One region of the Cytobacillus sp. Hz8 genome, then DNA from elsewhere that is predicted to be linked to it. Evidence: predicted binding sites of a transcription regulator. Region 1 holds the regulator's gene; the other holds the start of a gene.
The links. The regulator NrdR, encoded in region 1, represses ribonucleotide reductase genes. The targets are predictions, from matches to a motif close to AACACNATATATNGTGTT.
Positions count from the first base shown of each region.

Region 2: ACE38V_RS03370 (vitamin B12-dependent ribonucleotide reductase) is a predicted target of NrdR. The motif match lies at 2,781-2,798, and genes of this name have one in related genera.

Region 1 is NZ_JBHKFI010000009.1:162,739-178,029, reverse strand. It holds gene rplT (50S ribosomal protein L20) at 1-191, opposite strand, end outside; gene rpmI (50S ribosomal protein L35) at 217-417, opposite strand; gene infC (translation initiation factor IF-3) at 434-937, opposite strand; ribosomal protein L20 leader region at 1,142-1,276, opposite strand; gene thrS (threonine--tRNA ligase) at 1,412-3,343, opposite strand; gene ytxC (putative sporulation protein YtxC) at 3,733-4,581, opposite strand; gene dnaI (primosomal protein DnaI) at 4,764-5,693, opposite strand; gene ACE38V_RS13150 (replication initiation and membrane attachment family protein) at 5,699-7,105, opposite strand; gene nrdR (transcriptional regulator NrdR) at 7,218-7,679, opposite strand; gene speD (adenosylmethionine decarboxylase) at 7,913-8,293, opposite strand; gene ACE38V_RS13135 (glyceraldehyde-3-phosphate dehydrogenase) at 8,894-9,922, opposite strand; gene coaE (dephospho-CoA kinase) at 10,083-10,682, opposite strand; gene ytaF (sporulation membrane protein YtaF) at 10,705-11,337, opposite strand; gene ACE38V_RS13120 (hypothetical protein) at 11,395-11,541, shown strand; gene mutM (DNA-formamidopyrimidine glycosylase) at 12,057-12,896, opposite strand; gene polA (DNA polymerase I) at 12,921-15,291, opposite strand, start outside.
Region 2 is NZ_JBHKFI010000002.1:63,726-79,016, reverse strand. It holds gene ACE38V_RS03370 (vitamin B12-dependent ribonucleotide reductase) at 84-2,642, opposite strand; gene ACE38V_RS03365 (lipoate--protein ligase family protein) at 2,988-3,824, opposite strand; gene ACE38V_RS03360 (rhodanese-like domain-containing protein) at 4,005-4,388, shown strand; gene gcvPB (aminomethyl-transferring glycine dehydrogenase subunit GcvPB) at 4,441-5,898, opposite strand; gene gcvPA (aminomethyl-transferring glycine dehydrogenase subunit GcvPA) at 5,891-7,237, opposite strand; gene gcvT (glycine cleavage system aminomethyltransferase GcvT) at 7,264-8,364, opposite strand; glycine riboswitch at 8,518-8,607, opposite strand; gene ACE38V_RS03340 (DEAD/DEAH box helicase) at 8,848-10,545, shown strand; gene ACE38V_RS03335 (YqhG family protein) at 10,514-11,320, shown strand; gene ACE38V_RS03330 (YqzE family protein) at 11,404-11,592, opposite strand; gene ACE38V_RS03325 (shikimate kinase) at 11,624-12,121, opposite strand; gene comGG (competence type IV pilus minor pilin ComGG) at 12,136-12,519, opposite strand; gene comGF (competence type IV pilus minor pilin ComGF) at 12,516-12,926, opposite strand; gene comGD (competence type IV pilus minor pilin ComGD) at 13,253-13,693, opposite strand; gene comGC (competence type IV pilus major pilin ComGC) at 13,695-14,009, opposite strand; gene comGB (competence type IV pilus assembly protein ComGB) at 14,074-15,147, opposite strand; gene comGA (competence type IV pilus ATPase ComGA) at 15,089-15,291, opposite strand, start outside.

The DNA.
Region 1 (15,291 bases):
CGAGTAATCCAAAGTTTGCGGAAGTCGCGTTTTTTCTGACGACGATCGCGGAAAGCATATTGTAATGATTTCATTACTTGTTGGTTAGCAACTTTATATAATGTATGTTTTGAACCGAAATAACCTTTAGCTAATTTTAAAACTTTTTTACGACGTTTGCGAGTAACTGTACCGCCTTTTACACGTGGCATATGTTTTCCCTCCTAGAATCGGATATTACTTAAGATTTACTAATAAATTACGGATACGCTTGTAATCACCAGCAGATACAAGAGTTGCTTTACGAAGTTTACGTTTTTGTTTTGTTAATTTGTTAGCGAATAAATGGCTTCTGTATGCATGAGAACGTTTAAGTTTACCAGAACCTGTTCTCTTAAAACGCTTTGCAGCGCCACGGTGAGTTTTCATTTTTGGCATTAGGGATTCCTCCTCATTACTTATCGTTTTTAGGTGCTAGAGTCATGAACATGCTTCTTCCATCCATTTTTGGATGAGACTCAACCGTAGCAATCTCGCTACAGCTTTCAGCAAATCTGACTAAAACACGTTGACCAATTTCCTTATGCGTAATGGCACGTCCTTTAAAGCGGATAGATGCCTTTACCTTATCGCCTTTTTCTAAGAACTTGATGGCATTACGAAGCTTTGTATTAAAGTCATGCTCATCAATCGTTGGGCTAAGGCGAACCTCTTTAATATTGATAACCTTTTGATTTTTGCGTGCTTCTCTTTCTTTCTTTTGCTGTTCAAATTTGAATTTACCATAGTCCATAATACGGGCTACTGGTGGTTTCGCATTTGGAGCGACTAGAACAAGATCAAGGTTTACACGAGCTGCTATTTCTAATGCTTCGTTTTTGGACTTGATTCCTAATTGTTCCCCGTTTTGATCAATTAGACGAACTTCCCGGGCACGAATTCCCTCGTTTAACAACATGTCTTTGCTAATAGTTAGACACCTCCGGTTTTTTACGAATACAACGTTTCGGTCAAGAGCGGGAAAACAAGTGATTGGATCACCTTGTTCACTGAGATAGTGAGCTAGCAATTAGTCTTCCTCCGCTTATCTTTCAAATCATGACTCAAAATGGAATCGCAGGTTTTTTATAAAGCTCTTCTTTAAAAGAAAAACTAGGTTTATACAAATAAAAAAGTGCGGATGAAATCACCCACACTTTACGAAAACCTCATTTTAACAAGAAAAAATGCTTACGTAAAACCTGCTAACAGCCTTATGCGTCAATCAGGTGAGAAGCGGGTGCTTCTTCTTTTACTAACTTGTATTCAATTTACCTTAGTTACTATATCACATGGATGACATGGTGTCAAACAGATATTTTTCTAATCAACGATAAAGATTTTATCACAAAGAATCATTGAATTGCAACAGTTTTATTTTTACATCTTAAAATTAACGATTTACTTCCGCTTTAAGAGATGCAAGGAATTCATTAAAAGCAATCGTTTCTGAATCCTGGTGACCGTATTTACGGACATTCACTGCCTCTTCTGCAACTTCTTTGTCTCCTACTACAAGCATGTACGGAATCTTTTGCATTTGTGCTTCGCGGATTTTGTAACCAATTTTCTCATCACGAGAATCGAGTTCAACACGGAAGCCCTCTGCTAAAAGTTTCTCTTGAACTTGCTTCGCATAATCATGATGGATACTTGGAGCGACAGGAATTACTTGAACCTGAACTGGCGCTAACCAAGTTGGGAAGGCACCCTTATATTCTTCAATTAAGAAAGCAACAAAGCGTTCCATTGTAGAAACTACCCCACGGTGAATAACGACTGGGCGATGCGGCTTGCCATCTTCTCCAACATAGGATAAGTCAAAACGTTCAGGAAGCAAGAAATCCAACTGTACAGTGGATAGAGTTTCATCCCTACCTAATGCAGTTTTCACTTGAACATCAAGCTTAGGGCCATAAAAGGCTGCCTCTCCGTCTGCTTCATAATAATCCAGCCCCATATCATCCATCGCTTCTTTTAACATGCTTTGTGCTTTTTCCCACATTGCATCATCGTCATAATATTTTTCAGTATCCTCTGGATCCCTATATGATAAGCGGAAGGAGTAATCAGTTAAATTGAAGTCTTTGTATACCTCCAAAATTAGATTAACAACTCGTTTGAATTCATCTTTAATTTGGTCCGGACGAACGAAAATATGAGAATCATTCAGAGTCATCCCACGTACACGTTGAAGGCCAGATAAGGCTCCTGACATCTCATAGCGATGCATCGTTCCAAGCTCAGCAATACGGATTGGAAGCTCACGATAGCTATGAATTCCATTTTTATAAACCATCATATGATGTGGGCAGTTCATCGGACGAAGAACTAATTGTTCATTATCCATTTCCATGATAGGGAACATGTCTTCTTGGTAATGATCCCAGTGACCAGAAGTTTTATAAAGATCCACGCTTCCTAAAACAGGAGTATACACATGTTCATAACCTAAGCGCACTTCTTTATCCACAATATAACGTTCAATAATACGGCGAATCGTTGCACCCTTAGGAAGCCATAATGGCAAACCTTGACCTACCAATTGAGAAGTTGTAAACAGGCTAAGCTCTTTTCCAATTTTACGATGATCGCGCTCTTTTGCTTCTTCAAGTAAGCGCAGATGCTCTGCCAAGTCTTCCTTTTTAAAGAAGGCTGTTCCGTAAATGCGCTGAAGCATTTTGTTGTCGCTATTCCCGCGCCAATAAGCGCCTGCAATACTTAGTAATTTAAATTCTTTGATTTTACCAGTTGAAGGTACATGTACTCCACGGCATAGATCAATGAAATCTCCTTGTTTATATAAAGTAACGGTTTCATTTTCAGGAATCGCATTAATCAATTCTAATTTATACTCATCGCCAATTTCTTTATATAATTGAATCGCTTCCTCTCTTGATACTTCTTTACGAACGACTTCAATATTTTCGTTAACGATTTTTTTCATTTCTTTTTCAATCAAAGGCAGATCCTCTGGTGTAATCGATTCTTCCATATCGATATCGTAGTAAAATCCACCTTCAATAACAGGACCAACACCAAGCTTTACATTTTTATAGAGCCGTTTAATTGCCTGAGCCATTAAATGAGCAGTGCTATGGCGCAAAATTTCTAAAGCTTCCTCGCTATCTGAAGTGATAATTTCGATTGAACCATCCTCTTCAATCGGACGGCGAAGATCATACATCACGCCGCCTAATTTACCAGCTAATGATTTCTTTTTTAAACCTGGGCTAATGGATGCTGCAATTTCTTCTGTTGTCGTTCCTTTAGGAAACTCCTTCATATTTCCATCAGGAAACGTAACTTTAACCAATTCTGACATGATAAATTCCTCCTTTTTTAGTTTAATCATCAGGGCTGATTTAAGGCAAAATAAAAAACCCGCCCCGATACAAGGGACGAGTTATATTGATTAACACGTGGTTCCACCCTAATTTTCATTTTACCTCAGGAGGTGAAATGACTTAATTAGTTCGATAACGGTTTCCCGTCAACCAATAGTGATTGAAAAAAAGCATACGAACATTTTTTCAGCTTTCATGGTTGAAGTTTAGAGGTGGTAAGTACTCTAATCGTATTAGGAAGGTTCCAGCCTTGCCTTCCCTCTCTAGTAACCGTAAAGGAATACCCTTGTCCTCATCATAACTTTTTTCATATTTCAATGTTATGTACGTAATTATAGAGCCTTAAATTTTGAAAATCAAGGGCAACTTACAATTTTTCTTCAATTTCACTTTGATCATGATAAAAAGCTGAGATAGGCATTATTTCCACCCGTTCTTCAAAAATATTTTGGATGGTGCGGATTAATGGCTGTTCCACATCATTTGTATAAAGATGAATTTGCTTTGGCGCAATCGATAAGAGAGGTCCAATCGTAACAGAATCAATATAAACCGGATGATTCGAGATCAGCTTTCGATCAATCATCCGCATCAGCTCTTTCCTTTTGATTTCTTCATAGCTCTCGTCATAAAACGTTATCCCCTCATCAAAAAGTAAATGCAAGTCATTCACCTTTGAGTCTTTCACGGAAAGAAATTCCCTCAAGGTTTGAATAAATATTTGATATTCTTGTTCCATTTTGTATTCATCAATCGAAAGCTCTACATAAGAAATAAGTTGATCCATGTAGGGTCTTAAACGGAAACGTACAAAGGAATCAAATGAGAAAGAAACTTGATTCTTAAACATATCCTCAATTGTTTCTCGGACACTCTCTTTATTGATTGCTTCCTTAATAAAGACAGATAAATCCTCCCGCTTTCCTTCAAGAATAGATTGGATAATAGCTAAAATTTGCTGTTGCTCGTCCTCATCCTCATAATAATACTGCTCACGCAAAATTCTTTTGAACCAATCCACCTGTTTAATATTCAATATAAATTGATAAAAGGTTTCACTCAATATGTGTTTCGACTGGTTTAAAAAAGTTTCAAAACGAACAATTCCTCTATTTTTATCTTCTTCGAGAAGAATTTCATTCAACTCTGTTTTTGATTTAAAAAAGCCGAATAATCTCTTTGCATCTTCTTTATTTTGGAATATGATTTCAATCAATCAGATCCCCCCTTTTTTAGAAATCCTTGTCTCATGTATATGGGGAATTTGACCAATTTAGAAGTATTAACCGATAACTCATCCTCCTGATTAAAATAAAAATAAATCGACTCCATTTTCAGCATGACTTTTCATTCATCAAAAAAAAGCCAACCCATTTGGATTCGCTTTTCTTCATAATCTTATTTACGGCGATTTGGTCCTTGAACTAAAATTTCGGTAGCTAAATACTTTATCCGTTCCATAATCCGCGCGGCCTTTATCGCCTCTTCTTCTCCACGTTGACTATAAGTTAAATGCTGCTCAAGATCTTTAAAATTAAAATTAGAGGTAAAAAAGGTCGGCAGTTTTTCCATCATCCGAAATTGAAGGATGGTCCCTAATATTTCATCTCTCGTCCAGCTCGTCATGGACTCAGCACCAATATCATCCAGCATCAAAACAGGGGCTTTTTTGATTAAATCAATTTTTTGATTTAAATTGTCCTCACCAATGGAGCTCTTTATTTCCCTTAGAAATTCCGGAACATAAACTATAAGAGAAGAAACCTTTCTTTCAGCTAATTCATTGGCAATCGCCCCTAAAATATAGGTTTTACCCGTTCCAAATGGGCCATGAAGGTATAAGCCCTTCATCCACTTTTCAGGATGATAATTCTTGACAAAATCCTTAGCAAATTGGATGGCTTTAAATCTTCCTTCGTCAATATCCAGATTCGAAAATGTGGCCTGTAAAATCTCTTTTGGAACATAAAGACTATTAATGAGCTTCTCATGCTTTTTATGTTCTTCATCCATGATTTTACGTGGACATTTTTCATATTGAATATCAATCATTTGATTTCGAATCACAAGGACAGGGCTGTAGCCTTGAAGCATATTCTTACACTGCTGTAAGCTCGGACAATCATGGCATTCTTTGCTTTGCGAAATAAATTCATAAAGTTTGTTTAATCCTCGGTCTATGATTGCTTGATTTAATTCGTCCCGATGTTCCTGGATAAAATTCTTCACGTATGGGTCGCTTAGAATTTGGCTACGTAATCGCTCATGCCTTTTTTGAAAATCTTGATGATTTGAAAGCCGGCTGATGGTATCGCTAATTCTTTCCACACTCATCACCTCTCTTTTCTAAACTGTTTTAATTCCTCTTCCAATTTTCTTTTCTCTTCTTCGAAATCGAAATCCTTTTCAATCTCGGTATTTTGCTCTGCTTCTTGATCTTGATTCTTAAACCAATCAGGGATGACTTCCGTTCTTATCGCTTTTCTTTTATAAGTATTGACCTTTTGTGAGCGATTGGCTGCATATTCTTTATATTCTTTATCCTGATTCCGTGCAAATTCAATCGCTTCTTTAGCCGTTTTAATATTTTTTCGTGCCCAATGGGAGGCAATCTTCCCGATATAACTTTTATTTAATTTCATATCCTGCTTGATCATAGCAAACTCTATTAATACATTCATAACCCCAGGCTCGAGCTTTTGCTTTGTCATAATGTCTTCGATTAATTTCAAATCAGCTAGGGATGGCTCTGCCCCACCAGCTAATTGTATTAAAAGTTGTCTTGACGAGGTAGTTTCTAAGTAATATATATGCTCTTCTTCTTTATTTTTGGGTGGTTCGGAGAGTGAATGTAGCATAGGGGGTTGTATTTTATCTACTAGTAATGGCAATTTATCATTATGATTAAATTGATACCAAGTTTTTGTATTTTCCTTTAACTCATCCACGTTGATTTCATCCGTGTTCGGTTGAAAAGCATCTAGTACGAGCTGCATCATTTTGATGGCATCGATTCCATAGACAAAAGCAAGAATCCCCATTGTCTTTTTAACGAGTGGTGTAAAGGCTTCAGGTGGAATCATTTTCGATTGATTTATAATAAAATCAATATCGATGAAAGCTTCGGCATTTGTAAATATCTTAGGCGTTTCTCCACTGCCAATAAACCTTCTATCTGATTGAAAATCCATTTTTTTTTCTAATTCAATTGATTCCTGTAGGGCTTTATCAGAAATAGAAGTATATATTTCCTCAAAAGGGATGGTTTCTTCAGTAAATCCGTTTTTAGAAATAAGCTTATCACTAAAATATTGTTTCAGACGGAGATATTGTTTTTCACCAACCTTACGCTCCAAATAAATATTTAACGCCCCACTGTTAAAAAAAAGTTCTGGAGATGGCGGCGGCTGTAATTCATAGATGATAAGGCGCTCCTCCTCGGTTTCCTTGACAAATGTCTTCAATAATCCAATCCCTTCAAGCTTGGTTCTCCACAAATAAATATTGCTTAAGCTTTCCCCAAGCAGATGCATTAAATCCCGATGTAATGATGCCTTATTTGAACGAAGACGATTTTCTTCTAACTCACACCAAAAATTCATATATAAACCATATGACTCTAACCCAATTAATGGTTGATACAAAAAAGTGAGAATTCTTCGATCATATTCTTGCAATAGCCCATTTGACGTAACCACATATCGATCCATAGGTCTTAGTTTATTCCAAAGCTGCATCATTATTTCAATCCTTTTTTCAAATGTTTAAAAGAAGATCCAATCTCAAATAAATGAGGATGTAATGAAACGATATTCTAAAACAAATATTGAATGGAAATGAATTGAGTAACCATTATGATTGGTCTTTTTTCAATAATTCCTTTAATTCTTCAATAAATACATTTATATCTTTAAATTGTCGATAAACAGAAGCAAATCTGACATAAGCTACTTCATCAATATTCGCTAAGCGATCCATGACCATTTCACCAATGACCTCACTTTTAATTTCAGAAACTCCTTGGCTTCTAAGTTCCTTTTCTACCTCAGAAGTAATAAACTCCAGTTCCTTTAAAGCAACCGGTCGTTTTTCACATGCCTTAATAAGGCCGCGTAAAATTTTCTCACGGCTAAATTCTTCCCGCGTTCCTTCTTTTTTCACGACAATCAATGGAATATCTTCCACTTTTTCAAAAGTAGTAAACCGATAACCGCATTTTTCACATTCTCTTCGGCGGCGAATTGAGCGTCCTTCATCAACGGGGCGAGAATCCAGCACTCGTGTATTATTATTTTGACATGAAGGGCATTTCATATGATCAGCTCCAAATCAATATTCCTTTTCGACTATTTCTTACTAATATCTTATATAAAAGAGGGTTTTAGTACAAGTATTACAACAAGCACTCCCAAAGAAAAAAAGCAATCAGCTTCTCACCGATTGCTTTTGGTAAAACTTATATATAGACTATTTATATTCAATTTATGTATTGTTCCATCTAAAAAGAGGTGCATATGTATGTCACCTCTAGTCATTGTACTATATCATTATAGGACATTTGCTTTTGGCTGTTTAACTTGAACAGGACCCATACCTCTTGGGATTTCAATGTTTTCTCTCGTTTGAGCTCCTAATGCCTCTGCAATATAATCTGCAGCGATATTAGGGTCTAGGTCACCGCATGTAAACACATCGATGCTTGCATATCCATGCTCCGGGAAGCTATGAATAGTTAAATGTGATTCTGAAATAATGACAACTCCACTTACTCCTTGTGGCGCAAATTTATGAAATGCTACCTCTCTAATTTCCGCACCAGACTTTAATGCAGCATCTACAAAAATTCGTTCAATTTGATCCATGTCATTTAATTTTTCAAAATCACAACCCCATAACTCAGAGATAACGTGACGACCCATCGTTTCCATATTCAATTTCCCCCTTTACTTTAATGAAGATCCCTTTTTCATTTGGGTTATAACTACCACGGGGGAAAGTTAGTCCTAAGAGGTCCTAACCCTTTAAGTAGAAAAATCACCAAATCTCAAGAAGTTCACGAGCATTAGTATACTTGGTTTGATTTTTTTTTGCAACATGCTTAATAAAAAAAATTACCCAAGCCTGCAATTCTATTCATTTTTAGAAATTACCCTTTTATGATCCATTTCCTATAAAACCGCCTGAAACTTTTCATTGCGTATAAAGTGAAACTTCCATCAGTGGGGGTTTTCGACGCACAGGACGTGAAGTGTGCAGACTTGTGTGTTGACGTCACGCTTTTAGTCTGTCATCCATCCCCCCACTGATGGTTAGTTGAACTTATCGGACCTTTACGGACAGTTGATCTCCCACTTATCTTCTTCGTATTCTCAAAATCTTGAAGTGGGAGTCTTACTGTCCGTTAAGAGTGGGAAAAAAAGACCAACCTTTAAAGAAAATTTTCAAAGATTGGAGAAACGGTTCGTTTTCTCTATGAAAATTCCATAAAAAGTTAGTCTTATATTATATTCAAAATCATTGATTTGCGACTAAACGTTAACCGTTTTGGACTTTAGCAATTTTTGTGCTACATATTTAGTTAAATCCACAACGCGACATGAATAACCCCATTCATTATCATACCACGCTAACACCTTAACTTTGTTGCCTCCAATGACCATGGTGGAAAGTCCATCAATAATTGCAGAGTTTTCATTTGTATTAAAATCCACTGATACTAATGGTTCGTTTGTAATATCTAAAATTCCTTGCAGGGATCCCTTTGAAGCTGTCTCAAACACTTGATTGACTTCTTCAATGGTCACATCTCTACGAAGGTCCACAACTAAATCAACAAGCGATACATTGGGAGTTGGTACGCGAAGCGCCATTCCATGTAGTTTCCCTTTTAAGTGTGGTATCACTTTTGCCAATGCTTTCGCTGCCCCAGTTGTAGTTGGAATAATGGATTCACCGCATGCACGCGCTCTTCGCAAATCTTTATGAGGATTATCAATATTATTTTGATCGTTTGTAAATGCATGAACAGTCGTCATTAATCCATTTTCAATACCAAATTGCTCATCTAATACTTTCACTACAGGTGCAAGACAATTCGTTGTACACGACGCATTTGAAATCACATTATGATCATCTATATTTAATACGCTTTCATTAACACCCATAACAATGGTTACATCTTCATTTTTTCCTGGTGCCGTGAGAATCACCTTCTGAGCACCTGCTTCTAAATGCTGGGCTGCCATTTCCCTTGCATTAAATTTTCCCGTTGCCTCTATAACAATATCGATTCCAAGCTCCCGCCAAGGTAATTCCACAGGGTTACGATTGCTTAGATGTTTAACTCTTTTGCCATTCACCACAATGGATTCTTCCTCGGCACTTATATCCCCATCAAATTTCCCATGTACTGTGTCATATTTTATTAAATGTGCTAACGTTTCCGGTGGATAGCTAGCATTAATAGCCACAATTTCTAAATTTTCATCAAGAATGGCTTTTCTAAATACCATTCTCCCTATTCTCCCAAACCCATTAATCGCAATTTTTGCCTTCATTTTACGGCCCCTTCCGCATAAATGTTATACTTTTTTGTTTGAATTTTAAAATTAGTATAACATAATAGTCCTTGTTTGTGATGAATAAATTGCTGAATTTGAAATATTTGATTCTTATTTAGGCAATAAAAAAGAGAGAGACATCTAATCTCTCTACAGTCTAAAGCACATCCCATTCCCTTAAAATTTGGCTTAGCTGTGCTTCTGTTTCCTCAATAAGACCATTATTATTAATGACTTTATCCGCGAAAGGAATCTTTTCTTTTAAAGGCATTTGCGAATTCATTCTTGCCTGTGCTTCTTCTTCTGTATATTGATTTCGTGCTATTAATCGCTTTAATTGCGTTTCCTCATCCACATAGACAAGGATAATTTTCTCCACCATACTGGTTAATTTACTTTCAATTAATAGGGGAATATCAAGAACAATCAGCTTTTCCCCACACGCTAATGCTTGTTCTTTCTTTTTAAGCATTCTTTTTCTAACGGCTGGATGAACGATGCTATTTAGTTTTAATCTTTTTTCTTCATCATGAAAAATAATCGAGCCCAGCTTTGCTCGATCAATTGACCCATCATCTAAGAGGACATCTTCACCGAAATATTCGATAATTTCGAAATAGGCAGGTTCTCCCTTTTCAACGGCCAGCCTTGCTTCTAAATCAGCATCAATAATCGTATATCCTCTTTTTTTAAGCATATTGGAGACGGTACTTTTTCCACTAGCAATCCCGCCAGTTAATCCGACAACAATGGACATGAAGCAAATTCCTTTCCACTAGTTACATTTTCCATATTCCTATTATAATTAATATCACTCCGGGAATAAACGAAAACTTCTCTAACCAGCTTCCACCTGAAAGAAGTCTGCCCGACTTTAAACCAATATAAACGAATAATGAACTCATAAAAGCAACAGTAAGAGCTAAATAAAATGGGGAAAATCCTAACATAGCTGCTCCTATTCCTGCCCCAAAAGCATCTAAGGACAATGCAAAACCAAGCATAATCGCCTCAATTCCCGTAATCGTCCCTGACTGGTCAAAGTCCGCAGACATTGGTTTTCTTAAAATATGAATGACTAAGCCAAGCGATTTAATTTCAAAATTGACAATTGTTTTTTCTACTGGTTGTTGAACCTTTTTTTCTGGTCGATAAAATTGAAAGATCACCCATGCCCCAAGAATAATAAGGAGAATCCCTCCAATACTTTCAGCAGCATGAGGAGAAATTATCTTTTGAATAACATGCCCCATTACCATTGCCAACATAAGGACAATCGCAGAACAGCCTGCTATAATGACAATGGATTTAAAAGGAATTTGCATTTTCCTGAGTCCGTAGGTGAATCCGACGCTAAAGCTGTCAATGCTAACAGCTAAGGCAAGAAGTATCAGTGATAATGTATATCCCATGGTTGGATTAGCTCCTTCCTATCAAACGCTACGATAGTATATGAAGGAGGGATTGCAATGTTAATGAAAAAGTTTACAGATAGAGAAAACTCGCCGATTGGCAAGCGTTTGGCGAAGACAGAGTATGCTTTATTCCTAAAATTGGCGCTACTTGGTCGATCCTCATCACTGCTGCCAATCAGTATTCTCTTAAGCATAAAGTGAAACTTCCATCAGTGGGGGTTTTCGACGCACAGGACGTGAAGTGTGCAGACGTTGCGATTGACGTCGCGCCTTTAGTCTGCAGTCTGCCATCCATCCCCCACTGATGGTTAGTCACGCAGAGCCTGATTGATTTTTCTAAGGGCTGAAGCCCAAAGAAAAATCTTATTTCACTTATCACGCTCAATAACGCCACGTCCTGTGGCTTCGCCTGACTAGGACCTTAATCCCTCGTCGGACCTTTACGGACAGTTGATCTCCCACTTATCTTCTTCGCATTCTCAGAATCTTGAAGTGGGAGTCTTACTGTCCGTTAAGAGTGGGATAAAAAAGGAAGTGGGATGAAGAATGATCTTCTACACCCGCTTCCCTTTGTCAATTATGCTTTTGTTCTTCCATACAGTCTCTTGTCTTAAACTTTGTTTTTTGTTAGCAACTGATTCAGACTGCAATCGAGTCTAAATCAGAAGCCCTACGCTGAGTTTTAATTGAGATCTGTTCGAAACAACATCACTAGCTTAAACAGCACTATTGTCATTTTTTTGACATTTTGGACAGTAAACACTGCCTCTTCCTCCAACCACTTTTCGTTTCATTTCCGTTCCACACCGTTTGCATGGCTCACCTTTACGGCCATAGGCAAATAGCTCCAATTGGAACATTCCCATCTGTCCTTGTGAGTTTACATACGAACGAATCGTGCTTCCTCCCTTTTTAACCGCTTCAGAAAGAGTCAGCTTGATTTCTTTATAAAGTTTCTTCATTTCTTTCTGTTTCAATTGACTTGCAAGCCGCTCAGGATGAATTTTAGAACGGAAGAGAGCTTCATCAACATAGATATTTCCTAGACCAACAACGATTTTTTGATCCAAAAGCGCAGATTTAATCATGCGATTTGTTTTCAATAATTTGCGTTGAAACTCTTCAAAACGAAACTCCTTTGAAAATGGTTCAGGTCCTAATTGGGATAGAGGAAGGCTTTCCATTTCTGTTCCCTTTTGAAAAAGGTGCATCGTGCCAAACTTTCGTACATCTTTGTAACGCAATTCAGTCCCATCTGTGAAATGAAAGATGACATGCGTATGCTTTGTCACTTCATCTCCTAGTTGATGCAAAGCATATTTTCCTTCCATGCGCAAATGAGAAACTAAAGCAAAATCATTCGTATAGAAAATAAGGAATTTTCCCCTTCTTCCCATTTCGAGAATCGTTTGACCTTGAAGAGCATCTTTAAATTGCTCTACTTCCGGTTGCTTGATAATTTTGGGCCAATTGACCGTTACCGCTTTTATTTTTTTATGAAGGACTAGTTCTTCTAGAGTTCTTCGAATCGTTTCTACCTCAGGAAGCTCAGGCATAATCGAACCCACCTCCCTCCTATTTTATTTTGCATCAAACCAAGTAGAACCATATGCATAATCCACCTTTAATGGAACCTTTAATTCAATTGTGTGCTCCATTACATCTGGAACCACAATCTTTAGCCTTTCAATCTCCTCTTGAGGTGCTTCAAAAATTAATTCGTCATGGACCGATAATAAAAGTCTGGCCTGTAGTCCTTCCTCAACCAAGCGATTTGCCATATCAATCATCGCTTTTTTAATGATATCTGCAGCACTTCCTTGAATCGGAGTATTCATGGCTGTCCGTTCGGCAAAGCTTCTAATGTTAAAGTTTCGGCTCGTAATTTCAGGTAAATATCTTCTTCGATGCAATAAGGTGCTCACATAGCCTTTTTCTTTTGCATCACGAACAATTTCACTCATATACTCTTTCACACCTGGATAGCTCTCTAAATAACGATCAATAAAGTGCCCTGCCTCTTTTCGGCTAATGCCTAAGCTTTGTGATAACCCATAATCACTTATTCCATATACAATTCCAAAATTAACAGCCTTCGCATGACGCCTCATATTTGCCGTGACTTCCTCTTTTTGAACATGGAAAACTTCCATCGCCGTTTTTGTATGGATATCCATACCTTCTTTAAAGGCTTGGATCAATTTTTCATCATCAGCAATATGTGCAAGCACCCTCAACTCAATTTGTGAATAATCTGCTGCAAACATAACCCAATTTTCCTCTGATGGGATAAATACTTGACGAATCTTTCTTCCCTCTTCCAAGCGAATTGGTATATTTTGCAGATTGGGGTCAGTAGAACTTAGTCTTCCTGTTTGTGTAAGCGCCTGATTAAATCGTGTATGGACCTTTCCAGTCTTCGGATTAACTACCTTCAATAAGCCCTCTATATAAGTAGATTGCAGCTTTCCAAGTTGCCTATATTGGAGAATTTCTTTAATGATTTCATGCTTATGCTCTAATTTTTCCAATATATCAGCGGATGTCGAATACCCTGTTTTTGTTTTCTTTACAACAGGTAATCCTAATTTTTCAAATAATATCACTCCAAGCTGCTTTGGAGAATTAATATTAAAGATTTCTCCAGCCAGCTTATAGATTCTTCCTTCGATTTCACTTAGCTTTTGAATGATTTCTTCACCCATTTTACGCAAACGCTCTGTATCGACCTTCACACCAGTGGCTTCCATATCAGCCAGAATGAGGGAAAGGGGCATTTCTAATTCCCGAAATAATTCGTATTGTTGATTTACCTCTAAAGCCTGAACAAGTTTCTCCTGTAAGAAGATAAGAGCCTCTGCCTTTCGTACTAAATGCTCGGCAAGCAGCTTTTCTTCAGGAATTTGACGTTTCGCTCCTTTTCCATAAAAGGAATCATCTGATTGTACATTTTCAAAGCCATAACGTTTAGCAATCGTTGCTACATCCCCAACTGCCTCAGCTGGATTCATAATGTAAGACGCGATAAGAAGATCAAATTCGACCCCTTTTAAATGGATATGATGATTACGCAAGGATACCTCTGATTGCTTTGCATCATAGACGATTTTCTTTTTCGTCTCGTCTTCAGCCCATGATTTAAATGCTTGTGACTTTACTGCCATATCTGTTGGGAAAAAATATCTTCCCTTTTCATTCACTAATGAAAAACCAATAATCTCTGCATAATGATAATTTTCTTCGAGGATTTCAACATAAAAGGCACTTTTCTCTGTGAACATCTCATCCTCTATTTTTTCAACCATTGTAAAAGAAATTTCCTCAAAAGATTTTTCATCTATACTTTCTGGATCATCATCTATTTTTGCAAGAAGGGATTGGAAGCCTAAATCTTTATATAATGCGATTACCTTATCTTTTTGAAATCCATTATATTCAAGTTCATTTAATTGAATCTCTACAGGAGCTTCTCTCATAATGGTGGCAAGCTGTTTACTCATAAGAGCTTGGTCTTTAAATTCTTCAATCTTTTCCTTTAGCTTTTTCCCATTCACTTTATCAAGCGATGCAATTACATCTTCTACAGTTCCAAATTCTTTTAACAGTTTAATGGCCGTTTTCTCACCAATACCGGGAATACCAGGAATGTTATCCGATGCATCTCCCATTAGCCCTTTCATATCAATAATCTGCTCTGGAGTTAAGCCATATTTTTCTTTTATATGCTCTGGGGTATACTCTTCAATTTCCGTAATCCCCTTTTTTGTAACATTAACCGTTGTATGTGCTGAACTTAATTGCGTTAAATCCTTATCTCCTGAAATAACTTTTACTTTAAATCCATCTGTTTCAGCTTGAAGGGAGAGGGTTCCAATAATATCATCCGCTTCATAATTCTCTAATTCATATCGCGAGACTCCATAGGAATCCAATAATTCACGGATTAAAGGA
Region 2 (15,291 bases), on a different contig from region 1:
TCTTGATAATAAAACAACGGTACATCTTTTTTATAAACGGTACGACTTTATTTCAAAGCCACATCTCCCGTCCTTCTCTAAAATTATAATCCACATTTTAATTGAGCATTACAGTTATCACAGGTATTACATCCGCCAATTTCTTTAACTTTTCCTTTACGGCAAATAGGACATGTGTTTCCTACCTCAGAGCCAATTGTCACATCTGTTGAGCGAAGATCACTAATTGTATCTACTAAAACGACATGTTGTTTTGGTTTCTCTAAGTGATGGTGATGATCGTCTAATTTATTTTCTTCTGCCTTTAGGGTAAGAACTTGACTATCACGTGAACCATCAACATAGACGGTTCCTCCCTTAGCTCCGCCGCGATATAGTCTTTCATATACTTTTTCAACTTGTTCAACACTATAACCTTTTGGTGCATTCACTGTTTTGCTGATTGAGCTGTCAATCCAGCGCTGAATCACGCATTGCACATCTGCATGTGCTTCTGGTTCTAATTCCATTGCCGTTACAAACCAATGTGGTAAATGATTCTCATCCGCATCCGGATTTTGATCTAAGTATTCCTGAACGATATCTGCTTTTACTTCAATAAATTTACCAAGCCGGCCACTTCTGTAATAAGAGAAGGAGAAATATGGTTCAAGACCTGTACTTACCCCTACCATAGTCCCCGTGCTTCCAGTTGGGGCAACAGTTAGTAAATGGGAGTTTCTAACTCCGTTTTTAAGAATAGATTGTCTAATATCTTCCGGCATTTTTTTCATATATCCAGTTGAAATGAATGCTTGACGAAGTCGATTCGTATCATCTTCTGTTTGCCCAGTTAAAAATGGGAAGCTTCCTTTTTCTTGAGCTAATTTAATGGATTCACGATAAGCTGTTGTAGCAATCGTTTCAAATACCTTATCTACTAGTTTATTTCCTTCTTCGGAACCGTATTCTGTTTCACAATAGATAAGTAGATCATGTAGACCCATAACACCTAGTCCAACACGTCGCTCACCTAGTGCTTGTCTCTTATTTTCTTCCAAAAAGTAAGGAGTCGCTTCAATGACGTTATCCTGCATTCTTACGCCGACTTCAACCGTACGCTTTAACTTCGCATAATCGACAGTCTTTGTTTCTTTATTTGCCATCTCTGCTAAGTTAACAGCAGCTAAGTTACATACGGAATATGGTGCAAGCGGCTGCTCCCCGCATGGATTTGTTGCAACAACTCTTTGTCCATAAGCCTTTGCATTCGTCATGTCATTGGCATTGTCAATAAAGAAAATACCCGGTTCTGCAGAATAAGTAGCGCAAATATTAATTAAATTCCAAAGCTCTTTGGCACGTACTGTTCGATAGACGCGAACCTTATGACCCATTTTTTCCCACTCACGCACGTCTCCTACCTTATGCCATTCCTCATTATAAATTTTCATTTCCTCTGTATCATAGCCTTCTACATCAGGGAAACGAAGTTCATATTCTGTATCATTTTCTACAGCATTCATAAATTCCTTTGTTAAGCAAATGGAAATATTCGCCCCTGTCAAAAATTCAGGATTATGAACGGAATAGTTTCCGCCTTCAGCTAATTTTTCTTCCGCTTCAGCAATGATGGCCTCTGTGAAACCGCCGTAGCCCGGTATATGTTTAAAATTAGTTATGCCTTTATGCATTGTCTTTTCTTGTTCTGTAAAGGGAGTGAACTTCAGTTTTTCCTTTGCGTATTTTCTAATTGTGTAATCTTGTGTATTGTCTAACAAGAAACGGAGAATTCTTGGGTTTTGCATTTTTGAGATGATAAATTCAATGATATCCGGATGCCAATCAGCAAGCATAATCATTTGGGCACCACGTCTTGAGCCGCCCTGTTCTACTAAATGAGTCAATTTTGCAATATCATCTAACCAAGAAACGGAACCGGATGATTTTCCATTTACCCCTTTTGCTAAGGTATTACGTGGCCGTAATGTAGATCCATTCGTTCCAACTCCGCCTCCACGGCTCATGATTTCCATCACTTGCTTACGATGTTCGGAAATGCCTTCACGGGAATCCTGTACAAACGGCATAACATAACAATTAAAATACGTTACATCTGTATTGGCACCTGCACCATATAGCACACGGCCTGCAGGAATGAAATTCAAATTGACTAATTCTTCATAAAACTTTTCAAACCATTCTTGTCTCTTTTCTTCTGTTTTCTCAACCGATGCTAATCCTGTCGCGTTTCTTTTAGCAATTTGTTCATAGTAAATCTCCAATGGTTTTTCAATTACATCAAGAGAACGTTTGATAATCCCGGATTTTACTTCTTCTGGATATTCTAAAGCACCTCTATATTCTTCTTCCACAAGCACATTTGCTATTTTTTTCTCCCAATCAATGTTGAGAATATAGCCTAGACCTCGTGCCGGAAATTTTGGATCCTCTTTAATGGTCAGAACAACAAAGTCCCCCTCCGTTAAAGTAATTTTCTTCGTATCCTTAAAAGTATAGCGGTCAAGCATGACTAATCTTGAAACCCCTTTATGAGTTAATGTCATATCAGATGTAATAGGATGGACTTGGGGAAATAAACTTATATCCTCATTCAAACGTTCTACATCAATATTCATTTTTCGTCCTAACGCAACAGACATTCAAGTACACTCCTTTAAATTCCAAACTAATATCATTTGTGAAAAACTAATAATCATCTAGTTGTCAAAATGGTAGTAACCTAAAGTTACCATAACAAATCTTCAAAATCAATATATGGTATTTTAAATATTTATTCAACCACTATATATTGTGTTTGATTCAATAAAATTTTATTTTGTCAAACTTCATTTTTCCTAAAAAAGATAGAATAAAAGAGATTTTTGATGTTTTACACCAAAAAACAAGAAATTTTAACAAATTTCAAAGCTTGCACTTTTAAAAACATAGGAAAAAAGTATGATTTTCGACAATATCCTACATTGAAAAAAGCGGCATAAGCCGCTTTATCTTTTATAATTCCATTCATCGCTTTCGTACTTTTCATATGCAAGATTCAATACGTATTGATGTTGTTCCGCGGTTAATTGATATGGTACAAGCTCTATGTCTAGCCCTTCCGCAAAACCTTTTTTAAAAGCAATTTTTGCCTCGTCCAAGCTAATTTGCCGTTTACTGATTTCATTGATGGCAACTGCTTTATCCTTAAAGCCTTTCTGCATTCTCTCTCTTACCCGCTCATTCGGATATTTAAAAAGACTAAATAATTTATCCTCATCTAAATCCAATAATATAGATCCATGCTGCAGGATCACTCCTTTTTGCCTTGTTTGTGCGCTTCCTGCTACCTTTCGACCTTCGACAACAAGCTCATACCAGCTAGGAGCATCGAAGCAAACCGCTGACCTTGGACTCTTTAATGCCTCTTTCTCTTGATCCGTTCTCGGAATAGAAAAATAAGCAGCAAGGCCAAGATTTTGAAAGCCTCTTAAAATCCCCTCTGAAATAACCTTATAGGCCTCTGTTACGGTTTTAGGCATATCGGGATGATCTTCTGTAACAATCACACTATAGGTGAGTTCATGTTCATGCAATACCCCTCTACCACCTGTAGGGCGACGGACAAAACCCAATTGATGCTCCTTTACAGCATCGAAATTTATTTCTTTTTCCGCCTTTTGAAAATAGCCGATAGATAGAGTGGCAGGATTCCAACCATAAAAACGAATGACAGGTGGAATATCGCCATGGCTATGCCAATCGAGCAATGCTTCATCAAGCGCCATATTATAGAAAGGTGAGCAATGACCAGAATCAATAAAAAGCCATTTTTCTTTTTCCACTATACATACCTCATTTATATTAAAAAAATGAATCAAGTTGCGATATTTAGTCTATCAAAACTCATGTTAAAAGCAAAGCAGGAAGAACTTTGCTAATATTTTTTTGTTTATTTCCTTTACTCATATGAGAGAAGACTTATATAATAGTAATGGCTTAGTTAGTTTGAAAGGAGATCAATCATGAGTCAACTTAAATTTGCTCTTATCGTACTAGTAGCGATTCTAGCTTATTCTTTATCTAGATGGTTATTTCAAAGAAAGATTGTCAAAACTCTTACTGAAGAACAATTTAAAGCAGGCTATCGAAAAGCACAATTAATTGACGTTCGTGAACCAAATGAGTTTGATGCTGGGCATATATTAGGAGCAAGAAATATTCCACTATCCCAAATGAAAATGCGTTTAAAGGAAATTCGTCCAGATAAACCAGTCTATCTATATTGTCAAAGCGGAGTCCGCAGCGGACGTGCTGCACAATTTCTCTATCGCCGTGGATACAAAGACCTTTCTCATCTCAAAGGCGGATTTAAAAATTGGACAGGTAAGGTCAAAACGAAAAAATAAGCTTTTAAAATCAAAGACCTTGTACGTTTCATTCGTACAAGGTCTTTTTTATTTATTTTTGATAACGTAATTTTGGTTTTCTGGCAGCTGTTGTTTCATCTAATCTTCCAATTATCGTTTGATGCGGTGCTTCCTGAACAATTTCCGGATTATCGATTGCTTCCTTGGCAATTTGAATCATCGCATCAATAAAAGCGTCTAGGGTTTCCTTAGATTCTGTTTCAGTAGGTTCAATCATCATGCACTCTTCCACATTAAGCGGGAAATAAATGGTTGGCGGATGGTAGCCAAAATCTAAGAGCCGTTTCGCAATATCAAGAGCACGAACTCCTAATTTCTTTTGTTTCTTCCCGCTTAAGACAAATTCATGCTTACAATGGGTATCATACGGAAGGTCATAATATTCGGCTAAACGTCTCATCATATAATTGGCATTCAGTACCGCATGCTCTGTTACCGCTTTTAACCCATCTGGACCCATAGAACGAATATAAGTGTACGCTCTAACATTAATTCCAAAGTTACCAAAATAAGGCTTTACCCTACCAATTGATTGAGGGCGATTATAATCCAGTACGTACTTTTCTCCTACTTTCTTCACAACAGGCTTCGGTAGGAAAGGAGTCATCTCCTTCTTTACCCCCACCGGACCTGATCCTGGACCGCCACCGCCATGCGGTCCAGTGAATGTTTTATGAAGATTTAAATGAACAACATCAAAGCCCATATCTCCTGGTCTTGCTTTTGACAAAACAGCATTTAGATTGGCTCCATCATAATATAATTTTCCACCTGCTGAGTGAACAATCTCAGCCACTTCAAGAATATTTTCTTCAAATAATCCTAAAGTATTGGGATTTGTCAACATTAAAGCGGCAGTATCCTCACCTACAACTTGACGTAGGTCATTTAAATCTACTAAACCTTTATCATTTGATTTCACCGTAATCGTTTCAAAACCAGCAACCGAAGCTGATGCAGGATTCGTTCCATGTGCAGAATCTGGAATGATTACCTTCGTCCTTTTCCCGTCACCATTTGCCTCATGAAAGGCACGGATAAGCATTAATCCTGTCCACTCGCCATGAGCCCCTGCAGCCGGTTGAAGTGTGACTTCATCCATACCGGTAATTTCCACTAAGTGTTGTGAGAGATCATACATCAGTTCAAGAGCCCCTTGAACGGAAGATTCTTCCTGTAATGGATGTAGATGGGCAAAGCCATTAAGCCGTGCAACATTTTCATTCAATTTCGGATTATACTTCATCGTACATGAGCCAAGTGGATAAAAACCCGAATCCACTCCATGATTACGTTTCGACAATGCCGTATAATGGCGCATGATATCAAGCTCTGACACTTCCGGCAATTCAGCATCCTCCTGACGTAAATATTCACTAGGGATGAACTCCTCCATGTTCACTTCAGGAACATCCATTTCAGGTAAACTATAGCCAATACGTCCTTCTTTACTTAGTTCAAAAATCAATGGTTGATCTTGCTTATGCATGTATATCCCTCAATTCTTTTACAAAAGTATCGATTTCACCTTTTGTTCTTAATTCCGTAACGGCAATGAGCATATGGTTTATAAGCTCTTGATAATCCCGTCCGAGATCATAACCTCCTATAATGCCCTTAGCTAATAATTTTTGATTGATCTCTTGTATCGGTTTGTTCAGCTTCACTACAAATTCATTGAAACAAGGCCCCTCAAAAGCCATATCAAAGCCTGCATTTTTTAAAGCGGTTTTCGCATAATTTGCTTTTTGAAAATTGCTATACGCAACCTCTTTAACCCCTTGTTTTCCAAGTGCTGTCATCGCAACTGAAGCAGCAAGGGCATTCAAAGCCTGATTAGAACAAATATTAGATGTTGCCTTATCTCGACGTATATGCTGTTCACGAGCTTGAAGGGTCAAAACAAAGCCTCTCTGACCTTCATCATCTGTTGTCTGTCCGACTAATCTGCCAGGAACCTTCCGCATAAGCTTCTGTGTCACGGCAAAATAACCACAATGAGGGCCGCCAAAGGCAGTTGGGATTCCAAATGGCTGTGCATCCCCAACTACAATATCAGCCCCCCATTTTCCAGGAGGTGTTAATAATCCCAGAGATAACGGATTACTTGAAACGACAAACATGGATTTGTGAGCATGAATAATTTCCTCTAGTTCCTTCAGCGGTTCAATTCTTCCGAGAAAATTCGGATATTGCACCATAACAGCCGCCACATCATCATCCATTAGTTCTTTAAGGGCAGAAAGATTCGTGATTCCATCAATTTGAGGAATTTCAACAATTTCGATTTTTTGTCCTTTGGCGTAGGTTTTGACTACTTCTCGTGATTCTGGATGAACAAGACTGGAAATAAGCACTTTTTTGCGTTTGGTCTGACCTGCACTAAGCATTCCCGCTTCTGCTAAAGCAGTTCCGCCATCATACATGGAAGAATTCGCTACATCCATACCAGTCAATTCACAAATCATCGTTTGAAATTCGAAAATCGCCTGCAACTCCCCTTGTGATATCTCAGGTTGATAAGGAGTATAGGCAGTATAAAACTCTGAACGAGATAGGACATGATCAACAATAACCGGAATATAATGATCATATACGCCTGCTCCCAAGAACGAGACGTTTGCTTTTAAATCGGCATTTTTCTGTGCAATGGCTGTTAATTCTTTTAATAAAGCAGATTCAGATAACGCACTTTTTATTTTATATTTTCCTTTGAATTTCACACTGTCAGGAATATCATTAAACAATTCATCAATGGACGATACTCCAATTGCTTGGAGCATTTCTTTTTTGTTTGTCTCCGTTACTGGTAAATAACGATGTATCATAGGACTAATCTCCCCTCGATTCTTAATCATTTTCTTTTATAAAATGGTGTTGAAACTACCTTTGCTTTTAAGTGCTTGCCGCGAACTTCGACATCTACTTCATTTCCTAAATCGGCATAAAGGGTTTTTATCAGAGCCAAGCCGATATTTTTCTTTAAAGTAGGTGATTGCGTTCCTGTAGTGACCTCACCAATTAATTCATTACCAAAATAAACGGGATATCCGTGTCTTGGAATGCCGCGATCAATCATTTCAATTCCAACAATCTTCCGCTCCAACCCCTTTTCTTTTTGCTTCTTTAATGCTTCTTTCCCGATAAAATCAGCATCCTTATTCAATTTGACAGCAAATCCAATTCCGGCCTCTAGCGGAGTAATTGTCTGACTCAATTCTTGTCCGTATAGTGCCAAAGTTGCTTCAAATCGCAGCGTGTCCCTTGCTCCTAGTCCACAAGGCAACACACCTAAATCCTTCCCATCCTCTAAAATTTTCTTCCATATTGAAATGGCTTCCGTTGCCTCACAGTAAATTTCAAAACCGTCTTCACCCGTATAACCAGTTCTAGAAATAAGCACCTTTTTTCCAATCATATTTACCTCATGACAAAATGTAAATCCGCTAATTTCTTTTAAATCCATCCCATGAACAAGTGGTTGTAAAATACTTTCTGCCAATGGTCCTTGTAAGGCAAGTTGAGCAATTTTTTCAGATATATTTATTAGTTCTACCTCCCCCTCAACATGTGAGGCTAACCATGTAAAATCCTTTTCAATATTGGCGGCATTGACGACTAAGAGATAATGCGCTTCTTCCATTTGATAAACGAGGAGATCATCAACTGTTCCACCCGTCTCATAGCACATTGCCGTATATTGAGCCCCGCCATTTTGAAGCTTTGATAGATCATTCGTCATCATTTTTTGCAAGAAGTTTAGACTATCAGGGCCTTTTACCGTGATTTCTCCCATATGAGATACATCAAACAATCCAGCTGCATTCCTGACAGCATGATGTTCTTCTTTAATACTTGAAAATTGGACAGGAAGCTCCCATCCTCCAAAATCAATTGTTTTCCCACCATACGTTTTATAAACGTCATACAATGGTGTTCTTCTTAGCTCTGACATAAACATCCCCCTTATAAATTCACTTGACGGCACAAAAAAGGACAGAAAACCCCCTCAATTTCTTTGAGAAGATCTCTGTCCTGTCACCTGAAAGTTTACCTAATGGCTTTCCCCTTTGGTGGTTTCAACTAATTGAAACGCTCTCCAGAGTCGCGTCAAATAAGTGTTCTTTTGCCTGAGAGATTCACAAAACCTTGTTTGCTCCTTCGGCGCTACAAATGTAGTCTCTCCCCTTATTCTCATCCGCATCAATAATATTTTCCAAATGGGTCATACTAATACAGCATACCGCAAAAAAATTAACAAATCTGACAAATTTCTAACTTCATCCTACCATCTAGACCCTAAATGAGCAATAAAAATTAAAACAATTCCTATCTAGATTTATTTTTAATTAACTATTTATTCAGTAGAAAACCTAGTGAGGCGATTTAAACTAATAAACTCCATACTTCTTATGAACAAAAGGAGCTGCATTCTATAATGACAGTGGAAATGATATTTGATTCCTCTTGGCAGGATGGTTTATTAAAAAGGATTGATGATGATGGACCATGGGGAAACTGGGAATTATATAAATTAGCAGTTGAAGTGGAAAAACATACAATTATTGAAGATTTTGAAGGGCTCACTGCTCCAAAGCATCTATCCCATTTAACTCCCCTTCCCCATCAGCTTGAAGTGGCAAAACAAGTTATCGAAAATATGAATGGAAAAGCTATCTTGGCAGATGAGGTTGGGTTAGGTAAAACGATTGAAGCAGGACTCATTTTAAAGGAGTATATGATTCGCGGTCTTGTTAAAAAGGTATTAATCTTAGTACCTGCTTCCCTCGTCACACAGTGGGCATATGAGTTAAACTCCAAATTCTATATTCCTGCAATAGCGCAAAGAAAAAGTTATGTTTGGGAGCAATGTGATGTTGTCGTATCTTCCATCGACACAGCCAAGCGAAGCCCCCATCGCGACATCATTCACCAGCAGAATTATGACTTAATTATTATTGATGAAGCTCACAAACTTAAAAATAACAAAACCAAAAACTATGAATTTGTCCAAAACCTAAAGAAGAAGTTCTGCCTATTATTAACTGCTACCCCCATTCAAAATCGCATAGAAGAGATTTTTAATTTAGTATCCCTTCTAAAACCAGGACATTTAGGGAATGAGTCCGCCTTTTATGAAAAATATAAAAAGGATTCACGCTCAATCAATGATGATGAACATTTAAAAGAACTCGTTAATAAGGTCATGATACGGAATCGAAGAAATGACACCGGAATTGAATGGACAAAACGGGAGGTTAAAACCATCCCAATTGAATTTTCTCAGGAAGAAAGAGATTTATATGAATCCATTTTAGAACTTAAAGGAGAAGATCAATGGGTAACCTCCAGCCAATTTTCTGTCATGACGCTGCAAAGAGAAGCCTGTAGTAGCAGAGAAGCAGTCTTTTATACCTTAAAAAATATGCTAAACCGACAAGAATCCCCAAACAAACGATTTGAAGAGCAAATCCAGCATTTAATAACAAAGGTGGAGGCTGTAAAAATAAATTCAAAGGCAGAAAAGGCACTGGAATTAATTCAAAATATCCAAGATAAAGTAATCATTTTTACTGAATACCGCGCAACCCAATTATACCTTCAATGGTTTCTTAAGCAGCATGGAATCAGCTCTGTTCCCTTTCGAGGCGGCTTCAAGCGAGGAAAAAAGGATTGGATGCGGGAGCTGTTTAAAAATCATGCACAAGTTTTAATTGCTACAGAAGCAGGAGGAGAAGGAATCAATCTCCAATTTTGTCATCATATTATAAACTTTGATTTGCCTTGGAACCCGATGAGACTTGAACAGAGGATCGGACGAATCCATCGCCTTGGGCAGGAAAAGGATGTTTTTATTTATAATTTTGCCACAAAAGGCACCGTTGAGGAACATATCCTCAAGCTTTTATATGAGAAAATTCATTTATTTGAAAAGGTGATTGGCGAATTGGATGATATCTTATCCAAATTAGATTTCGGCAGCGTCGAAGATCATCTTGCTGATATATTTGGCAATTCTACTTCAGAAGGGGAAATGAGAATTAAGATGGAAAATCTATCTTCTATTATCTCGTTTGCTGAAGAAATGAAAGAAGGGAATATAAATGCAACAGCAGGAAATTCATCAATTTCTTGAACGCTATTTTCAGGCAAATGGCTGTGATATCTGTGAAAATGAATCTGGATATATGAGTGTACAGCTTACCATTGAATTAGATAAAGAATTAATGAATCGTCCATTTTATTGGCATTACCTTGAAAAAACCGGTGGGATTCCAAATCCGATGAAGCTCAATCTAATTATGGATCAAAAAAAGGCACCTGAAAATTTGAAAGGAGAACTGATCCATTTTGGTTCACCGCGACTTCATCAAATTTTTCAATCAACCAAAAATTTAGCAGGCTATATCCGGCTTTATGAAAATCTGCAAACAGGACCTAGTCAGCATATTCCACTAAAACCATGGTTAGGGATGAATGTTAAAATCTCTTATCAATGTGATCGAAAACGGGATATCTTTCAATCCATTGGTTTGCAATTAATCAACGGACAACTTGTTGAAGATTTTCATGACAAATTAATGGGGCTTAAATTAGCACCAAAAATCCCGGACTATTCCTTTACATTATCTCCACTCATTATGCCGAAAAGTGGACTAGCTCGCATCGAAAGATATCTGACAAATTCCCTTCAACAGGAAGATCACCACTGGGCAGATGAAGCAAAAGAGCGTTGGAGAAAGGATTTACATTTGCTTGAACACTTCTATGAAGATATCGAAGAAAAAGGAGAAAGTTATGAAATCGAAAAGCAAGCTTTAAAAGAGCAATATGAACCAAAGATCATGATTTCGATTATCAATGGTGGCTTGTTTTATCTGCGTGAAGACTCAACGAATACATGGAGTTAATTCATAAAATCACTAAATAAAGATGAAAAACTAAATTAAACAGATGGAAAAAAGAAAGTGAGCAGCACTTTACAACAGGCGACTCACTTCCTTTTTTTCAAGCCTGCAAAAATTGCAAAAGGGATGATTCCAAACCATTTAAATAAAAAGGTTTCTTTCGCATCTCTCCGCTCTAAACGCCTCTTAATCCGTTCCTCCTTTGGCTGATCCATATACTGAACAAATAGTTGAATAATATATTTTAAATAATCATTTGTTTTCAAATGACACACCTGCCTTTTCATTAGCAAGTATGTCCATTTCTCAGCATTTCAATCGATTTTTGATTTCTTTGATGATTTCAAAAATGGATTTAGAGGTAGTATCAATGATGAAATCTGCAGCTTTTAGGTATAAAGGTTCTCTTTGGCTATAGAGCTTGACTGCATTTTCCTTCTTACTTCCTTTCAGAAGTGGGCGTGATTCGTCATTTTCAAGTCTTCGTAAGATTTCCTCTATGGTGGCATGGAGCAAAAAAACGACTCCCGTCTCTTTCATATATTTAACGTTCTCTTCCTTTAAAATGATACCTCCGCCTGTCGTAATAATCCCGTTTTTAGGCATCCTGTTAAGAGTTTCCGTCTCTATCATGCGAAAGCCCGTCTCTCCCATTTGTGCAAAAATCTCATTGATGCTCATCTTTTGCTGTTTCATAATTTCCTCATCTGTATCGTATACCGAAAGTTCAAAAAGCTCTCCAAGTGCCTTTCCGACTGTTGACTTTCCTGTTCCCATAAAACCGATGATATAGATAGGTTGCATCCTTAAATCCCCTATTAGTTTTTTTCATACCATTTTATCATTATTTTTAATTTTTTGTCATAGAAAGCCATACCGGTTACCTTCTCATTTTCCGGAAAATGAATCTGAAACGTGATTTGTGAGACTTCGGCAGTTAAATCCTTAATCAAATAATCAACTTCTCCATCCATATACGCTAATGTCCCCGATTTCATGTCCTGTCCATTTTCTTGAAGAGCTTTTTGGATATCATTAACTGCTTGTTTAAAATAATATTCTTTTTCTAGATTCTGCTCAGCCTCTTTCAGAACTTTCTTCTCTGATACATATAATTCAGTTTGAATTGAAAGAAAAATAGTAAACAAAAGAAATAAGATAAAGGTTAAAGGATAGGTAAATCCTTTCTCATTACAAATCATGAGGCCTGCTCCAAGTCAATGATCGTATAAATCGTAGCCGTATGGGTGGCTTGAAACGTATCCGTCACGATAATGGTTACTCCATTTTTAAGATAATGATATTTCACGGATTGTACATTCTGAAGCATAATTTCATGCCCCTCCTCATTCACTCTCCTTCTTAAATTTGCCCCATATTTTTCAAGCGTAATTCTAGCCCCATCCTTTAAAAGCAAAAGATTCTGATCATCACCACTAATTTGGTCAGCACTTTGAACTTCGATTTTCATTTGACTAATAAAAACCTCCCACTCCAGTCTTTGAATTCTTTGTTCATTCGAATGGGTATTTAACATCATTCGAAAGCATATAGGGAGAAAAGACACGATGATACAAAAAATAGAAAAGGCAAATACCATCTCTAACATCGTAAAACCAAAGTTATTCAATGATCTTACATTTTTGCACACTTTTGTGAAAACCATTTTGATAATGCACGCACACCTCCTGATGATTGTTGGGGGGATTTTCATTCCAGATCACATTAAAAGCTTCCTCATTTCGATAAATAATCTCATTATGCGGAATTTGATTTTCTTGATTTAAAACCATTTCATATAAAATATGTGTTGCGTTTTGCTCTCTTTCTATACTGATAGATTGCCTCGTTAATTGGAAATAGATAGGAAATAGGCTAAATACCATTAAAAAGATGGTTGATAAGGAGAGTAGCAGTTCGAAGAGAAAATAACCATTATTCCTTCACAACATAGAAACGTCCCCCTCCGATTTGAAAGATCATTCGATAAGTCTCCTTGCCAATGTAAATCATGATTGAACCAAATTTATTGACATTTCCATTTGGATTAAATTTCAAATATAGCCCTAAGGTTCCCTCTGAAATATCAATATTCCTTGCATATTCCCGCTCTAGTAAATATGAGCCGTCTTGATTTTTAATATAATACTTATATTGGTTCGGAAGAATATTAAGGGAAAGTTGTTTTTGATTGCTGATTGCATATTGCTGGGCATAAAATATATCTGCTTTCAATTGGGAAAAAAACGTACTGCGATTCAACAAATTAGTTTGTGGTTTCATCATAATAATAGTAATCATAGCCATGAGCATAAATATACTTAAGACAAACAGAGATTCAATTAAGGTAAAGCCTTTATTCCAGCCTTTTTCCATACTAACTACCGGTGTTGGCGGTTACATCACCTTCCGCACTGATTGTTACAGATGAGCCATTTGGACAAGATGTCTCTCCTTTTTTTAAGTATCCATTTGTTTCAAGCTCCGTTGTATCCTTCGGTAGTGTTCCTTTATCCATTTCATAGGCTTGAACTTGCCCCTGAACCATTTTCACGAATGCTTTACACCCTTTATCATTAATGGTTGAGTTATGCTTCGTAATATTGGGGATTGTAATAATTAATAGAATCGAAATCACAAGCAAAACGATCATCATTTCTATCAGAGTAAAGCCTTTTTCATTTTTTATCATAGAAACCTCCATTCCGCCGCTACCGCTGTCGGCACAAATAGTAATTTTTCACACTAACTCCTTTCTAAATACCATCAAGTAAGTGGAACATTGGTAATAATATAGCTAAGTACATCGATACAATTAACAGGCCAATAATGGAAAATAAAAATGGTTGTATCTTCTTGAGAAGTTTATTCGTTTTTTCCTCAAATTGCTGTAAACAGTATTTTCCGAAAAAATGCAATTCCTGATCAAGTTTTCCATTCTGAAGCCCATGTTTAACAATGCCGGATAATTCTCTTTCAAAAAATGTAAACTGTAATAAGATATCCTCTAATTTTTGCCCTGCTGTTAATAACTGTTTAATTTCAAGTCCCATTTCATGCTCAAATCTTTGCTCTTCCTCTTCAAAAATCGTTAAAGCTTCATTTATAGATAATCCTCCTGCTAATAAATAGCTAAGCTGAACTGAAAAATAGTGAGTATATAATAATTTAAAGAATGATCCAATAATCGGAATAGAAGTGATTATTTTTTTCTGATACATTTTTGAGTAGTGCTGAAATTTAAGGAAATAATAGGAGAGGATGGCAAAGAGACATGCAATGAGAAGGAATACAAACAGTGGAAATGATTGGCCAAATGCATATATGATCGTGGTAAAAAAATTTTCTTTTATTTTCATGGATTGAAAGAGGATAGAAAATCTTGGAAGCAATATTTTTTCAACAAAAACAAAAAGGAAAGCGGTAATAAAGATTAAAAAGATGGGATAAATAAAGATGTTTTTTAATTTTTGCATATCCCTAACTCTTTTTAACATCATCTCACTCCCATCCTGAAAAGCAGTCGCTAAATCACCGTGCTTTTCGGCAAAATTGACAAAGCCAATTAATGTGGAATGAAAGTCTAAATCAAACAAAATTTTGTAGAAGGGATAGCCTTCTTTTAATTCGCTTAAACATTGAGTAATATCTTTCTTTTTCATCATGGGCATTTGAAAGGTAATCGATTCAATTGCCTCAGCAAGTGGATAGCCCCTTGAAAGAAGCTCACCTGTTCGCTTTAGAAATTGTGCCTGTTCTTCAACAGACCATTTATTCCTTCTCTTCTTCAAATACCCAGCGATCGTATTCAGATTCTTTAATAAAACCAAGTGCGACCCCCTTTCTAATCATTTCCTTTAATGTTGAGTAGTGAAAATCACATTTTTCTCCATTTGCTTCCTTTAAGGCACACGATAAGGCTTTTCCCGTTAATAATTCAAAGACACTTGCTCTTTTTGAGTCTCCATAAGTAA